Desulfosporosinus acidiphilus SJ4: one gene and its partner. The protein of the gene in region 2 interacts with the protein of the main gene of each other region in a pairwise test. Links are inferred from orthologs where the notes say so. Each region holds a gene or a part of one and is shown on either strand. Other genes may lie near its edges.

Region 1 (8,318 bases), 2.6 Mb from region 2 along the record:
TTCTATTAATAATTCTATTGTTCCTTATGGTCATTATTGGAGGTGAAAAAGGGGCAAACTCCTTCTTAAGTTTATGTTTAAACTTCGTAACCTTTTTTGCTATGCTGATGCTAATAACTAATCAGCTTGACCCGATCAAAGTGACCATCATTGGGTGCATTGTTATTAGCTCCATGACTTTATTTATTATTAATGGTATTAATAATAAATCTATATCATCACTATTATCTGTAATATTAGTTGTAATTTTAACAATGCTATTAACTTACAAAATGGGAACAGACGCAAATATACAGGGATTTAACATTGAACAATTGGAGTATATTCCAATACAAACATCTGGCATTCCCTTGAATTTTTCTAAAGTAGTGTTTTGTGAGATTTTATTGGGATTGTTGGGCGCTATAATTGATGTCTCCATCTCGATCTCTTCTTCCATGAATGAACTATATAAAAATAGCTTAAATATTACTAAGAGTAGTTTATTCAAGTCAGGATTTAACATTGGTCAAGATATTCTGGGAACAATGACAAACACCTTGCTTTTCGCTTATATCGGAGGATTTATGACATTAATTATCAGGTTTGTAAAGCTTAACTACTCTATTCTAGACATGTTAAATTCTAAAGCATTTTGCTCAGAAGTCTTTCAGATTATGTGCTGTGGCATAGGTATTATTCTAATAATTCCTATTACCGCATTTATTTCCTCAACAATTATATTTTTACAATCAGACAGGCTAAAGAATGACTTTTTCGATTAACTATTGAAATATAAACCTTGCACTTAGGAGGGTATCCTTCATGGCAGATCATTTCTACTAATTCGCCCCGAAGATATATGGTATGGAGGGATCTAAGACTTTGATTTATTTATAAATCTAAGTTTAATATATTATTGTCAAAAATCCCTCCGTAGCAGTATTGCTACAGTGTTTTCGGCTACGATACTTCCGATCGCTACAGCATTTTACGTATGCGAAGCATTTGGATTTGAAGCAGGAATTGATAAGAAACTCAAAGAAGCTCCCCAATTTTATACACTATTTACTGCGATCTTGATAATTTCTGTGGGCATTATCCTGATACCAAATGCCCCGCTTATCTTGATAAGCTTATGGTCACAGGTCTTAAATGGTGTATTGCTGCCTGTCGTACTCATTTGTATGATGCTTTTAATCAATAACAAGGAGATCATGGGCGAGCATACGAACAAGCTATTTCATAATATCGTCGGATGGACTACCACTATTATTTTAATTGGTTTAACGATTGCACTTCTTAAGATAAGACAGGCGAGAATTGAACTTAATAGGGTATCAATCCTTGACCAGTGAGTAAAATAAATGATTACGCCCCCGATTAGTACCCCTAAATCTGCCAGCGCATCTCCAGCAAAATGGAGAAAGGCACTTTTTACATTTAAATTTTGGGTGTTTTGCCTAAGATTAAGGACAATTAGAAGATTAACAATCATCCCAGCAATTGCCACGATGATCATTCCTTCAGGTTTAACAGCTTCCAGACCTTTTTTCTACCAAATAAACAAGGGCTAAAGCAATAAGTGATAATGAATGTGGGGATCATTGCTCCTATGTGATTCCTGGGTCTATAAACATCCATAGAATTAAAGAATCTCAAGTTGAGTTCCTTATTTAACCGGTTGAGGTTAATGTTCCTGATTTTCTCTCATGAATGGCTATCCCCATTCATACAAAACACCATCCTAGGATTTTTAACAAAGCCGGGGTATGCCCCCGGCTTATTTAATTAATCAGAAAGTATAAGTTTTGGGGGATCCCCCTTTACTTGCGCGTTTGGTAAAATGGAGCTATGGAAACGAACATTTTGAGATGGATATTTTTCGATGAGCATAAACATTGGGATCGATTTGTAGAAAAATACGGAATTCGAATAAGACCGATCGTGATTAAAGAAGTCGAGAAGTTTCGTAATTGTGGCAACCCTAAAAATGGGTTTAAGCTCTTAGTCTGTGAAGGCTGTCATGACATTCGAATCGTTCCCTATCGTTGTAAGGGGAGATTTTGCACAACATGTTCGAGTGGAGAAACCGAGGAATGGAGCCGAATGATGGCAGAAGATGTTATGCAGGTTAATCATCGACATGTCATTTTTACAATAGACGAAGGGCTAAGAGTTATCTTTCAAAAACACCGAAAGTTGCTAAAACCCCTAATGGATGAAGCGGTAAGAATTGTTCAAGAGTGGTTTAAGAAGAAGTTCAAATTAACTCCGGGAGTCATTGCAGGACTTCATACGTTTGGATCTCGAATTAACTTCAACCCGCATGTCCATATGCTTGTGACAATGGGTGGAATGAAGCAAAGTGGAGAATGGAAAACCTATGACTATATCCCTTTTTCAATGTTACGAAAGCAATGGCAAACTGTCGTAATAAAACTAATCCGTAGTCACTTAAACGAAGGGGAAAAGAAGAAAGTACAACCCTTATTACAGAAGGCCTATTCAGCAAATGGAGAAGGTTTCTATGTCTATGCCCCGAAACAGAAAGGAAATGTAAAAGTACAACTCGGATATATAGGTCGTTATATTCGTCGACCCGCCATTGCATTGCATCGGATTGAGGAATATGACGGTCAATATGTTACATTCAAGTATCACGACAAAAATGACGGACAAGAGAAGCGAGAAACGCTAACAGTAGAAGAGTTTATCTCGCGATTGATCGTACACATTCCAGATGAACAATTTAAAACGATTTGATACTACGGTGTTTACTCTCGTAGGATTAAAACGCTATGCAAAACCCTTGTTTCTGCCTGGCAGAAAGAAGTGAGGAAGTGGATCGTCAAAGTTAAGAAGACAGTAACACGTAGGAAATGGGAAGAACGAATCAAAGAACAAACGGGAAAAGACCCAATGGAATGTCCTCATTGTCAGTGTTATTATGAATACAAGGGTGAAGTCTGTCTAAAAGAGGGACAACTTAAAATTAAGCATGCGAGATGTGAGACAAGTAGAGCATGCCTAGAAAGGATGATCTATAATTTCACCGGTATCCCAAAAACGAAAACCCCGCAAAAAGAAGAAGGCTCAAAGCGAGAAGAGCCTTCTAAAGAGTTCAGTCAATTACATTTGTTTGCAGTGTAATGAACAAGAGGCGATCCCTTTAGAAGTTGTAAGGAAATTTGACGCTATGGATGATGGGGATCCAACTGTGCCACCGCAGTTTAGTTGTGAGAAATGCGGTGGGGAGATGTATCCGGAGTATTATAAAGGACTTCATGGTTGCGAATATAAAATTTCGGATGTTAGAGAAAAATAAAAGGACCGAGGCGCAGCCTCGGTTTTTCTTAGATGTTGGTTGATTCCATGATTAGTTTCCGATAAACGGTATACTACCTCCAAGTGTTTGATAGATAAGTAAAAGGTTTAGAAACGAGATGACCACTGCACAAATAATTGATAAAGAAGTTATCAGCTTTTTGTTAACCAAGACTCCCATAATATCTTTACGCTTTGTAAAATAAATCAGAGCTATAATTGGGATTGGTAAAACGATACTTAATATCACCTGACTAATAACTAATGTCTGGGTGGGATCAACTCCTAATGCCACAATGATCACTGTGGGCAACATAGTAACAATACGGCGTACCCAGACAGGTATACTAAATCCGACGAATCCCTGCATGATCACTTGGCCACCCATAGTACCGACCACAGAACTGGAAATACCGGAGAAAAGTAATGATATTAAGAAAACACTTGCCGATGCCGAACCGAGAATTGGAGTTAATGTTTTATAGGCCGATTGAATATCAGCGACACCGCTATTACCCGTAGAATGGAACGCAGCTGCAGCCGTGTACATCATAGCAACATTAATTAATCCGGCAAAACCCAAGGCTATGAATACTTCTTTAGTGTTGAATTTTTGAAGTTGAATCTTTTCGTGATCATTCTGTGGCACAACTCTGTTTTGGGTTAATCCCGAATGGAGATAGATTGCATGGGGCATAACGGTTGCTCCAATAACTCCGACGGCAAGCATTATGCTTTCACTGTTACCAAGCCAAGGAACAACACAATGGTATGCAACCTGAGAAAAGTTAGGACGAGAAAAAATTGTTTCGATCATATAACAGGCGCCGATCATGACCGCAAAGGCAGCAATAAATTTTTCCAAGGGCCTGAATCCGAAACGATCCAGCATTAGAATCAAATAAGTGGCTAAACCGGTCAAAATGGTGGCATAAAGCATTGGAATGCCAAACAATAAATTTAACCCTAGGGTTGCCCCCAAGAATTCTGCAAGATCGGTCGCCATCGCAGCTATTTCAGATACTCCCCACATGGAATAGGACATTCGTTTCGAAAAGTAAGTTCTGCAAAGTTCTGGCAAGTTCTTGCCCGTTGCAATACCGAGTTTAGCTGACATGTTTTGTAAGAGCATCGCCATCAGATTGGCGAGAACGACGACCCATAACATGTTATATCCGAACAAGGAACCACTTTGAATGTTGGTGGCAAAGTTTCCTGGATCAATGTAAGCAACAGAGGCGATGAAAGCTGGACCCAAAAACGGGAGCAAGGCCCTGATTCCTTTACGCTTTCCCATTATAGCTGAACGGCAAGCCTCTATGGTCTTATTCGTGTCGTTTAACTTTAAGGGAATTGAAACATTGCGAGTTACACCCTGAGAAATATTAAACCCATCACTCATTGAAATGTACCTCCTCGATAGTTATCCTAATTACACCCCGATTTGTTTAATATGATTTTTAAAGCATGGCAAATTAAGTGTAAGAAATATGAAATTAGCGAATATAATAAAGCAACTTGGATTGAGACCAACCTAAATATCACTTCACTTCCTTGGATAACATTTGTTTGATTCAGGGTACTTTTTAGAAGGGGTGTAAAAATTGCTAACACCCAGCTTAGAAGATTATTTAGAGGAGATATATCGGTTTTCATTAACTCTCGATATTGTCAGGGTGACAGACATCAGTAAAAGGCTTGATGTTGCTTTGCCATCCGTTACGAAAGCCCTCTATAAATTAAGAGAAGAGCGTTATATAGATTACGAACGATATGGAGAGATCAGACTCACCGATAAAGGAAAAGAGTTTGGATCCTACTTAGTGGCTAGAAACCAATTGCTACAAGAGTTTCTTGGGTTAATATGTAGCAAATGTGACTTCGCTGCGGAGGCGGAAGCAATGGAACACTACCTCTCAACGGCAACGATCGAAGCCATCAAGACTCTCGTGGAGTTTATAAAAAGCAATTCAACTTGGCAATTAGCATTTATCAATTTCATGGAGGGAAAAATTAAGCAGAATTCGTAGTGAAGTAGGGCAAGTTGACAATGTAATCCATCTATGTAACCTCCTTTAACTATTTCAACGGGTTAGCCTTAGCTAACTAAAGGGATGTTTTAAAAATAGAATACGTAAGATATTATAAAGTGCTACAAATCATGACTGACAATATAAGCCAAATAGCGTTTGTAAATAAAAATGATCCGGTGGTTTTATGATATGCCCCAATTCTACACACTTTTTACCGCAATCCTGATATTTGCTGCGTGTATTATTCTTATACCTAATGCTCCGCTAATCTTGATAAGCCTTATGGTCACAGGTTCTAAACCGTGTATTGCTGCTAGTCGTTCTGATTTTCATGATGCTTTTAATAAATAACACGCATAATGGGCGAGCATACGAACAAGTTATTTCATAATATAGTCGGATGGACTACTACGATAATTTTAATCGGTTTGACGATTGCTCTTTTAGTTCCTTTATGTAAGAATTGGAATCATACGACTAGGGATCTTTCTTGTACTTCTCTTTCTCATGCAGGTGTAGATTGCACTTTCCGTGAGGCTCCACAATCATATAGCATGGAGCACTATGGCGATTATTGTGCCCCTGACACTCTTGTTAGTCGTAACCTCACTTTGCTCAAAGGTTTTTATTCAAACGATGGGGAAAATTGTTATATCTGATCAGCACTTAAGATGGAAAGAGTGATTGAGAATTAATATTCAATCACTCTTTCCATCTTAAGCATTGTCGTTTAGAAGGTTTAATAATTGTAAATCTCACTATAAAAAACTGTTTCCTTGATTATCATCTAAGTTGTTCTAAAGGTTGCTACACTGTTCATTTTGACTAAATTGAATATCATAGGTTTTAAAGTTCTGTTCAGATTGGTTATTATTGGTTATTGGATTGATCTCTGGCAAACTATGAGGATTGCATAATAATGAATTGGATTTATTTTTGCGATTCGAGACATTAGTCTTAGGTGGTGTTTTGATGCATATATTTGCCGGACGCTTTGCAAAGACTTCGCTTGTTTTACCTTGTTCAAAAAGTCCAGAGGCTACCTTCTTAATATCATTGGGGTAAACATCCCAATAACTAATCTTATTTTCAGTCGAAAAATAGCCTGGCAACGTCTGAGAAACTACTTGTACACTATCCCAATGTAATATCATGCCTGAAAACGAAAGGAGCTTGGCCATACTGAGGTTAGTGTATATTGACTTATATGCCTGTGGTATCAACCAAGGTGATTTAAGAAGAGCCTTTGGTTGTTTCAGTTCTTGAACAATAGCTTTTAAAACTGCTTGTTGACGAGCACTTCTAGAGATGTCTGCTAATTGATCATGTCGAAACCGAACATATTGTAAAACCTGTGAGCCATTCAAAAGTTGACGCCCTTTTCTCAGATTTATAATGCCATCTTCTTTGTCACCTGTCTCAAAATACATGTTTTTTTCCACATTAACAGTTATCCCGCCTAAAATGTCTATGATTTTTTTGAATCCTGTAAAATCAACCAGGATAAATCCGTCGATTTTTTGGCCCAATAGTTGTTCAACCGTTCTTACAGTTGACTCTGGTCCGCTTTCAAGACGGGCTACGGCATTGATCTTTTGCTTATTATACTTAGGCAAAATTATCTGAGTGTCACGTGGAACTGAAAGAAATTCTACTCGATTATGAGAAGGATCAATATGAGCAGCGATAATTGTATCGCTGTTACCCCAAGAATTATCATCTGGACGTTTATCTACTCCTAATAAGAGTATAGTTAATGAACCTTTAGGGTTAGTTAAATTAATCGGAAATGATGAACTGCTACCCTTAGCTGTAGATGCAACAGATGTTGCCGAAGGATTATTTGTAACCTGCCTAGTATTCTTCGGGTGGTGGGCAACTCTAGAAAGCAAAATACCGTAACTTGTTATTACGGTCAATAAAATTAGAATTACAATAGCTAATCTGTTTTTATGTAAATTCATTATCTTACCCCATTAATCGCTTATCCATTTTATAGGATTGGTTTTGAGGTAGGATATTATACTTTGGATTTCTAAAAATACCTGTATTTCTAATACTATAAGAAATATAACTTTTGAATCAATGTTTTAATAAAACATATAATCCCACTCCGATAAGGATTAACCCTTCTAGTCTAGGGAGTAAAGAATTTACTCGGCTGATAAATTGAGTACTCTCTACAGTTGAGTCTTCAACCCTCTTATACATAAGTAATCGCTCCTTTTACTAAATAAAAGGATTTTGAAGAATATTTAATGTCAAGCAGAAGGGATAGTTCCACTCCTGCTTTCTTCCGGAATAAAACAGAATAATCGTCAGTTCATTATTTGATGGATGCCTACCAATATAAGTAGAATTGCTGAAATTGTAGTCGCTCTTTCGCCAAATCTTTCAGAAGCAAATTTAAGTCCAAGTATTGCACAGAGACCAGTGCATAAAAAGGAGAACAATCCGGAAACCGTTGCCATCGTCAAAATGTTAAGTTTTGTTATACCAGCGCTAAACCCACCTGCCAAATTATTAAGGGATAAAGCTATCCCCAGAATTATTGATTCTGAAAGACTTATAGACTTTGAATTATCCAGATCGGCTTCCTCAGGGTTGCGTAACACACGAAGCAAATGATTATCTGTAAGTTGCTCGAACGTTTGATCAGTTTGGTGTTGCTGACTGAATACATAAACGGCTTCGGGAGCTTTTGTAAAAAACTGTTGAATTAAAACATAAATCCCAAGACTAATAAGAACTAGCATACTAATTAATTGACATGTAAACGGGGTAAGCCAGTGTGAAATCAAATGTCCAAAGAGGCCCCCTGCGAGAGCCAATGCGAAGCCCATAAACGCAATAATGGTATTAGCAATCAATGAAATTCTGACTTTCCTTACACCATATGCAATGCCTACTCCGGCGTTATCAATATTAGATGCGATTCCGATTGCAAAGATAAGTAACAGATTATTTAATGCCACTTGA
Region 2 (8,271 bases):
GAATGGTGGTATTACGGTCGATAATTCTTGTGAATACACCGCCAAGAGTTTCGATACCTAAGGACAGCGGGGTAACATCCAAAAGGATCATGTCTTTAACTTCACCGCTGAGTACACCGCCTTGAATAGATGCACCCATAGCAACAACTTCATCCGGATTAACACCTTTGTGAGGCTCTTTGCCGCTCAATTTGCGAATGGCCTCTTGCACAGAAGGTATACGGGTCGAGCCGCCGACTAAAATGATTTGATCGATATTGTTCCAAGAGAGTTTCGCATCTTCAAGAGCTTGGCGGGTAGGTCCAACAGTAGCTTCCACCAGATCAGCAATAATCTCTTCGAATTTAGCCCGGGTAATGTTCATATCTAAGTGCTGCGGACCTTGCTCAGTCATTGTAATAAAGGGGAGATTGACATTGGATGTTGTTACACCGGAAAGCTCAATTTTAGCCTTTTCAGCAGCTTCTTTCAAACGCTGCAGGGCAACACGATCTTTCGATAAGTCTACGCCATTGCTTTTCTTGTATTCAGCGACCATATAATCAATTAAACGTTGGTCGAAGTCATCGCCGCCTAAATGGTTATTACCGCTGGTTGCTTTTACTTCAACCATCCCTTGACTTAATTCCAGGATGGAAACGTCGAAAGTTCCGCCACCAAGGTCATAGACCAAAACAGTTTGATCATGTTCTTTGTCCAAGCCATAAGCCAAAGCTGCAGCAGTCGGTTCATTGATAATCCGCAAAACTTCCAAACCGGCAATAGCTCCGGCATCTTTTGTCGCTTGGCGCTGAGCGTCCGTAAAGTACGCCGGGACTGTAATAACTGCTTTGCTTACAGTTTGCCCGAGATAAGCTTCGGCATCTGTCTTTAATTTTTGCAGAATCATGGCCGAAATTTCTTGGGGGCTGTAGGATTTATCATCAATTTTAACTTTATAGTCAGAACCCATATGACGTTTGATAGAAATCACTGTTTTGTCAGGATTAGAGACAGACTGACGCTTAGCAACCTGGCCTACCAGACGTTCTCCTGTTTTAGAAAAACCCACTACTGAGGGAGTTGTACGATTTCCTTCAGCGTTTGGAATAACAACAGCCTCTCCGCCTTCCATAACAGATACGCAAGAGTTTGTAGTTCCTAAGTCAATACCAATAACTTTACTCATAACAAAATTCCTCCTTCAATTCATAACTCGCTAATTCGAAACTTTAACCATCGAGGGGCGCAATACTTTTTCCTTTAAGAAATAACCTTTTTGCAATTCTTCCACAACTGTATTTTCAGGATGCTCTTCAGATTCAACCCTCAAAACAGCCTCATGGAGATTCGGATCAAAAGGCTGACCAACACACTCCATAGGTTTCAACCCTATTTTACCCAAAGTTGTTTGCATCTGGCGAAGAATCATCTCAACGCCTTGTGAAAAAGCTGTTATATCAGGATTATTTTGAGTCGAACACATAGCCCGTTCGAAATTATCCAACACCGGCAGCAACTCACCCACAAGTTGTTCAGAGGCATATTTAGTGATTTCAGTTTTTTCCTTTTGAGTTCTCCTTCTATAGTTGTCGAACTCCGCCTGCAAGCGCATCAATCGATCGTAATAATCATCTGCCTTAGCCTTGGCCTGTGTAAGTTCAGCTTCCAAAGTCAAGATTTTCTCAGCAGGATCCATATCCTTCTTGTCTGAATTATCTTCACCTGGGATAGATTCCCCAGAGCTGCCTGCTTCATCGCCCATATACTCCTCGTTCACCTTAGATGTTTGATTCTTAAGATTTTCTTCCTTTTTTTGCATTATCCACAATCACCTCACGTACTCTCGTTATATTTAGAATGAACCAAAGGTTCATACATCGCTTTAGAAACTGCGCGGTTTACCCCGCGCCAGCACATCTGTTAGACTTTTAGTCATAAAGTCCACAATCGCAATCACCTTGGCATAATCCATTCTCGTAGGTCCCAAGACTCCAACAGCCCCAATGGTCTTACCATTCACCTTGTAAGTCGCCGAAATTACGCTGCAATCCCGGAATTCCTTCAGAGTATTCTCTCCACCAATAGTTACATTTAACCCTTCCTGCCGCGGAAGCAGGAGTTTCTTAAGAGGTTCATTTTCCTCAAACACCTTGAACAAACTTTTTACTTTATCTAAATCCCGAAATTCGGGCTGATTCAGCATGTTAAGGGTCCCGCCCAAATAAATGCGTTCATCTTCCTCGTTGTCATCTAAGATCGCATCGAGCATTTCCAAGGCATTATCAATCAAACGCCGCTGGCGGGATAGTTCACTGTAGATCTCATGCAACATACTTCGTTTAACTTGGTTTAAAGAATACCCCTTCATTTTTTGGTTAAAAACATCGGCAACCTTTTGTAGATCCTCTGCAGTAATGTCTTCACCCACATTGACAATGTGATTTTCCACAACACCATTTTCTTTAACGATCACCATAATAACCTGACCCGGCCGATACGGCAGAAAATGCATCTTACCAAAGGCACTTTTCCCTTTTTGCGGACCAAGGACTATACTGGTCAGACTTGTCAGCTCCGAGAGTAATTTGCTGGTATGGGTCACCACTTCTTGAATTTCGCAAATCTTTTTCGTGCTTTCCCGTTCGATAATTTCCTTATCCTCATTACTGAGGGTTTGAGCATCCATCAACCAATCAACAAAATATCGATAACCGGCATCCGAAGGAATACGTCCGGCAGACGTATAGGGTTGCTCAATCAAACCCAACTCCTCCAAATCCGACATCTCATTGCGAATTGTAGCCGGAGAAACTCCTAAATCAAACTTTCGAGCAATAGTTCGCGAACCAACTGGTTCAGCGGTAGCAATATAATCCTGAACAATCGCTCGAAGAATCTTTCGTTTACGCTCATCCATTTCCATCTAATGCTTCCCGCCTTTCCACTTTAGCCTTTCCTTCATTCTGTGGTTGTTAGCACTCTCCTCTAATGAGTGCTAACATTTTATGTCTTCACATTACCACGCTCTTAAATCTTTGTCAAGAATCATTTCATATAATATGCCCTGTTAATTAGAAGAACTTTCTATGTAATTTAGAAACTAAAAATACCCCCTAAACTGAGACGCGAAAGAACCTATGTATCACTTAAAATCCCCTTCTAGCGGTCCTCACATCCATCATCTCTCACTGTCAGTCAAAGACACTGAAGTCCGTGATCTTTAGGTTCCATACTAAACTCCATAAACAGCCCTCCATTGTGAGTCTCAGTGCCTCTCAACTCACACCAGACGGCGCACATGAAATGTGCCATCTCCCAAGCCCTCCCTGTGAGTCTCACTGCCTCTCAACTCGCACTTGACGCCGCACATGAAATGTGCCGTCTCCCAAGCTCTCTCTTACCTTTATCCTCCATCCACTGCTATTAACTCTAACTCTCAAAAACCTTCAAGAAAAGAAGGCAAAGATTTTCATAAAACCTTCAATAATAGGGAACCATTCATCGTCAGCGCTCTGTGACCAAAGCGTGTCACAAGGACCGTCCCCTTGACGCACTCTCGCACCCCCGACCCAAGCTAGACGGTGCACATAAAATGTGCCGTCACCCCAGTTCCCTATTGTCTTCTTAACCGGGCCCCCAATCTCTTCTTACACGTCCCCCGTCCCCCAAGCCCGGACGCAGTGTGAAACGAGCGCGAGGGCTTTACGGGAGCAGCCCAGCAAACTTCCGTTCCAGCGACCGACCCCAGACACGGGGCGGCGCATAGGACGTGCGCCGCCGCCATAGCGCCATGGATGGCGCTTATGGTGGGAACCCCGCTCCCCATAGCCAGTCGCTGGAACGGTTAGTTTGCTCTGCGAACGTACGACCCGAGCACTTGTTCACACAAAGTCTTTTAAAATCCCATTCGCTACAAACGAATACTTAGAATTCAAGCACAAACTATCACCATTTATTTCAAAAAAATCCCCATACTGATAGCGTTCCAATACATTCCCATAAATATCCCTAAGATCAACGCCAAAATCCTCACGAAACTGCGAGAAGCTGACTCCCTCTCGCAGCCGCAGCCCCAAAATCATACGTTCAGCCATGCAATCCTTGAGAGATAACACTTCTTTACCATCGTCATCAAGGGGCTCCCGTCCCTCGAAAAGACTTGTATAATAAGCCCGCACATCTTCCACATTCTTTTGCCGGACTCGCTTAAGACATGAAACCCCGCCCGGACCCATACCTATATAATCCTTCCCTCGCCAATACCCTAAATTATGTCGGCACTCAAAGCCCGGAAGTGAAAAATTCGACGTCTCATACTGGATGTAGCCATCGTTTTCCAAACGTTTCACAACCCATTCCTGCATCTCCGCCTGGAGATCATCGTCGGGCAAGTCCCGGTCTTTCTCGGAAATTGTCTTTCTCAAAAATTCATCTTTGATTTCCGCGCCCCCTATTAAGCTTGAGTTCTCTGGGACTTCTCGAAAGCGATCATACAATGGAGTCCCTTCCTCTAACATTAACCCATAGAGTGAAAGATGTTCCGGCTTATAAGCTAAGGCTTCTTCAATGGAAGTCTTCCATGAGATCATATCTTGCCCGGGAAGTCCGAACATTAAATCCAAATTCAAGTTCGAAAACCCCGCCTCTCGCAAAAACCTCACTGCATCTCGAGCCTGTTGAGCGCTGTGAAAACGCCCGACATTTCTTAAAAGCCTATCATCAAAGGCTTGAACCCCCAGAGAAAAACGGTTAATTCCATATTTCCGTATGATAGTGATCTTCTCACGAGTAAGAGTTCCGGGATTTCCTTCCACTGTCTTTTCGGCTCTCTCTTCAAAAGCGAAGTTTTGAGTGATCAATATCATAAGCCGCTCAAGATTTTCAGCAGTTAACACCGTCGGCGTCCCCCCTCCGATAAAAAGAGAAGATACCCCTTGCGGAGCATCTTTTCGACGCCCGGCCACTTCAAGTGCCAGGCCTTCTAAATACAAGGCTATAAGGTCCCCCGGGACATCCTTCAGCGTATGAGAATAGAACGCACAATAATCACACTTCTGAATACAAAAGGGAACATGAACATATAGAGAAGGCATAACGAGGATATCTCTCCTTTATATTTCAATCCGGAACGCCTTTAATATCTGACCAGCTTACAACGGAAAGGCGCATCCTACCATATTGGGGGCATTTTGAATCAAAGCTAATTGTGCCCCAAAGTTCCGAGTTCCCAAAGATCTTAACGACCTTTGAAAGGGAGGCAGCTTCGCCCACAAGAGAGAACTCATTGCATGGAGAGGCGGTAAAGCTCACAAAGCTCTTGTGGGGAAAGAGGAGCCGTGACCATTTAATCCTCAATCTTTAATACAGCCATAAAAGCGTCTTGGGGAATTTCAACATTTCCCACCTGTTTCATCCGTTTCTTCCCGGCTTTTTGTTTCTCCAGAAGTTTTCGTTTTCGGGAAATATCTCCGCCATAACATTTGGCTAGGACATCTTTTCTCATGGCCCGAACCGTTTCCCGGGCAATGACCCGATTTCCGATGACGGACTGAATCGGAATCTCAAACATCTGTCTTGGAATAATCCCCTGCAGCTTCTCTACCAGTTTTCTGCCCCGGTTATAGGATTTGGACTTATGAACAATGAAGGAAAGGGCATCTACCATTTCACCATTAAGAAGAATATCAATTTTGACCAAATCCGATTCTTTATACCCGGATAGCTCATAATCCAGGGACGCATATCCTTTGGTCCTGGATTTCAATTCATCAAAATAGTCAAAGACAATTTCACTGAGGGGAAGCTCGTAAACTAACTTCACCCGGTTCTTCGACACATAATCCATAGCCACATAGGTCCCGCGTTTTTCCTGATTTAATTCCATAATGGCTCCCACATACTCGGACGGAACCAAAATCGTCGCCTTAACGACAGGCTCGGCAATACTGGCAATTTGATCAACAGCGGGAAGATTCGAAGGATTATCGATATCCAATACTTCTCCAATAATAGTTGTTACTTTGTAGATAACACTCGGTGCTGTAGTTATAAGATTTAAATCATATTCTCTTTCCAGCCGTTCCTGAATGATCTCCATATGGAGCAATCCTAAAAATCCGCAGCGAAAGCCAAATCCTAAAGCAGCTGAGGTTTCCGGTTCAAAGACTAGACTGGCATCATTTAAATGAAGTTTTTCTAATGAATCCCGCAAGCGATTGTAATCGTTCGTCTCCACCGGGTAAAGACCGCAAAACACCATCGGAGTGGACTTTCGATAGCCCGGCAGGGGTTCGGCGGCAGGACGTTCGGCATCGGTAATCGTATCTCCAACTTGAGTGTCTTTAACATTTTTAATACTTGCCGCAATAAAGCCAACCTGGCCCGCTTTAAGTTCATCCACAATTTTCATCGCAGGCGTAAAAACACCCACTTCGGTCACTTCGAATTCCTTCCCGGTAGACATCATCTTCATGGTCGTGCCTTTGGATACCCGTCCCTCAACAATTCGCACATAAGAGATTGCTCCCTTATAGGCATCAAACTTCGAGTCAAAAATCAAGGCTTGCAAAGCAGCCTGATCATCCCCTTGGGGAGCAGGAACCATAGTCACAATTCTCTCCAGAATCTCCTCCACACCGGTTCCCACCTTAGCGGAAGCTAAGATGGCATCACTGGCATCGAGTCCGATTACATCTTCGATTTCTTGCTGAACCCGCTCAGGTTCTGCACTGGGAAGATCAATTTTATTAATTACCGGAATAATTTCCAGATTGTTTTCTAAGGCCAGATAAACATTCGCCAAAGTCTGCGCTTCAATCCCCTGAACCGCATCAACCACCAGCAAGGCTCCTTCACAGGCCGCCAAACTTCTGGACACCTCATAGGTAAAATCGACATGCCCGGGCGTATCGATAAGATTTAACTCGTAAACCTCACCATCTTTGGCTTTATAACTCAACCGTACGGCCTGAAGTTTTATCGTAATTCCCCGTTCACGCTCCAAGTCCATGGAATCGAGAACTTGTTCTTCCATTTCCCGTTTACTAAGAGCCCCGGTATATTCAATCAGTCGATCCGCTAATGTCGATTTGCCATGATCAATATGCGCAATAATGGAAAAGTTACGAATACGTTGTGAAGCCTGTGCCAAGGTCTTCCCCCTCATTTCTATACTTTGACGTAATATTTAATATTCCGAGAGATGCTATCCTAAACATAAAGTATATCAGATATTGAGGGAATTCCGCAAGAATCGCCTAATCAACCTCCTTGTCAGAAGCTGCAAGAAGCTGCAAGGGGGTGTCCCACCTATGCACCTGGAAATTATCGAATAAACCTAAGCTGTTAAAAGGAATAAATTGAACGAGCTTATGGGCAAATTAAGCCTAAGCTTACCGAAAGTAACAATTTTTACCGGAGTTAAGTTAATGATCTCTTTGCCCCGGAATTTAAAGACGCTATCGTTATCGACCCGTCCCCAGTCAGTGCAAATTTACGTTCAAATCCCGCAACATTTACCGGGATAATGAATTAATACGTCAACTATTTGCCGATTAAAACAAGGAGGGAAACTATTTTGGAAGATTATTTCGATAACCTGGACACAATTGAAAAAAACCTGAAGTATTTTACAACAACCCATGAAAATCTCTATCAGGCCTACGAAAACTATGGCAAATTGGTCCATGAATCAGGCCCCCTTGATCAAAAAACCTGTTGGTTAATTAAAGTAGCCTTATCAACGGAGTGCCAATACCCCTATGCTTTAAGAACACATATCCTAAAAGCGCTGACGAGCGGCTGTACGGAAGAGGAAATCGAGCATGCCATTATGTTGGTAGCCCCTACAGCCGGATTTCCTAAAACAATGTTTGGCATATTAGCCTTGAGAAATGTTTTAGATGAACTCGACAAAAATACACAGTGAAATCAGAGATTGAATAATTTAAAAGAACGGATTTCGATTATTTCTTAAATACTAAAAGTCCGATACAGCCTACTGTTAACGTTACAAAGATAACAGTTAAGAAAAATAAAAATGACTCCAGTGTGTGCGGCAGTAATAAAGCCCCTAGGCCAGTGAGTTTATTTTCTCCAGAATACCGCCAAGACCTAAAAACTCACCCCAGGTCACCTGAACAAATTCTCCGTTTTGCTTGACAAAGGGCCTGTCTGTACGGTCAGGATTGTACCTGAAATCGGAACCAATTCTGCCTTTTAGACATAGAGGACGACCTTTAGCGGCTGACTTTGCAGTAACGCCTATCATCGTTCCATCTTTTAATTTAA

The links.
Region 1: the proteins of grpE (region 2) and DESACI_RS07365 interact in binary tests that used the Escherichia coli proteins (3 or more experiments, as listed by UniProt). The link is inferred for Desulfosporosinus acidiphilus SJ4 from one-to-one orthologs.

What each region holds. Positions count from the first base shown.
Region 1 is NC_018068.1:1,597,878-1,606,195, forward strand. The notes cover bases 2,534-5,457. They hold DESACI_RS07365 (Nramp family divalent metal transporter), read right to left. Parts: upstream 4,709-5,457; coding sequence 3,359-4,708; downstream 2,534-3,358. Other genes in these bases: DESACI_RS07355 (IS91 family transposase), read left to right, coding at 2,534-2,745; DESACI_RS07360 (hypothetical protein), read left to right, coding at 3,122-3,307; DESACI_RS07370 (metal-dependent transcriptional regulator), read left to right, coding at 4,911-5,336. In the rest of the region: DESACI_RS07345 (YibE/F family protein), read left to right, coding at 1-764; DESACI_RS23530 (cation efflux transmembrane domain-containing protein), read right to left, coding at 1,223-1,501; more of DESACI_RS07355, read left to right, coding at 1,834-2,533; DESACI_RS07375 (LCP family protein), read right to left, coding at 6,137-7,303; sporulation membrane protein YtaF, read right to left, coding at 7,658-8,314. UniProt on the Escherichia coli protein: H(+)-stimulated, divalent metal cation uptake system. Involved in manganese and iron uptake. Can also transport cadmium, cobalt, zinc and to a lesser extent nickel and copper. Involved in response to reactive oxygen.
Region 2 is NC_018068.1:4,172,612-4,180,882, forward strand. What follows is about bases 1-2,877. They hold grpE (nucleotide exchange factor GrpE), read right to left. Parts: upstream 1,802-2,877; coding sequence 1,199-1,801; downstream 1-1,198. Other genes in these bases: dnaK (molecular chaperone DnaK), read right to left, coding at 1-1,168; hrcA (heat-inducible transcriptional repressor HrcA), read right to left, coding at 1,865-2,877. In the rest of the region: more of hrcA, read right to left, coding at 2,878-2,905; radical SAM family heme chaperone HemW, read right to left, coding at 3,864-5,075; lepA (translation elongation factor 4), read right to left, coding at 5,327-7,132; DESACI_RS19165 (carboxymuconolactone decarboxylase family protein), read left to right, coding at 7,559-7,909; DESACI_RS19170 (NADH-quinone oxidoreductase subunit G), read right to left, coding at 8,054-8,271. UniProt on the Escherichia coli protein: Participates actively in the response to hyperosmotic and heat shock by preventing the aggregation of stress-denatured proteins, in association with DnaK and GrpE. It is the nucleotide exchange factor for DnaK and may function as a thermosensor.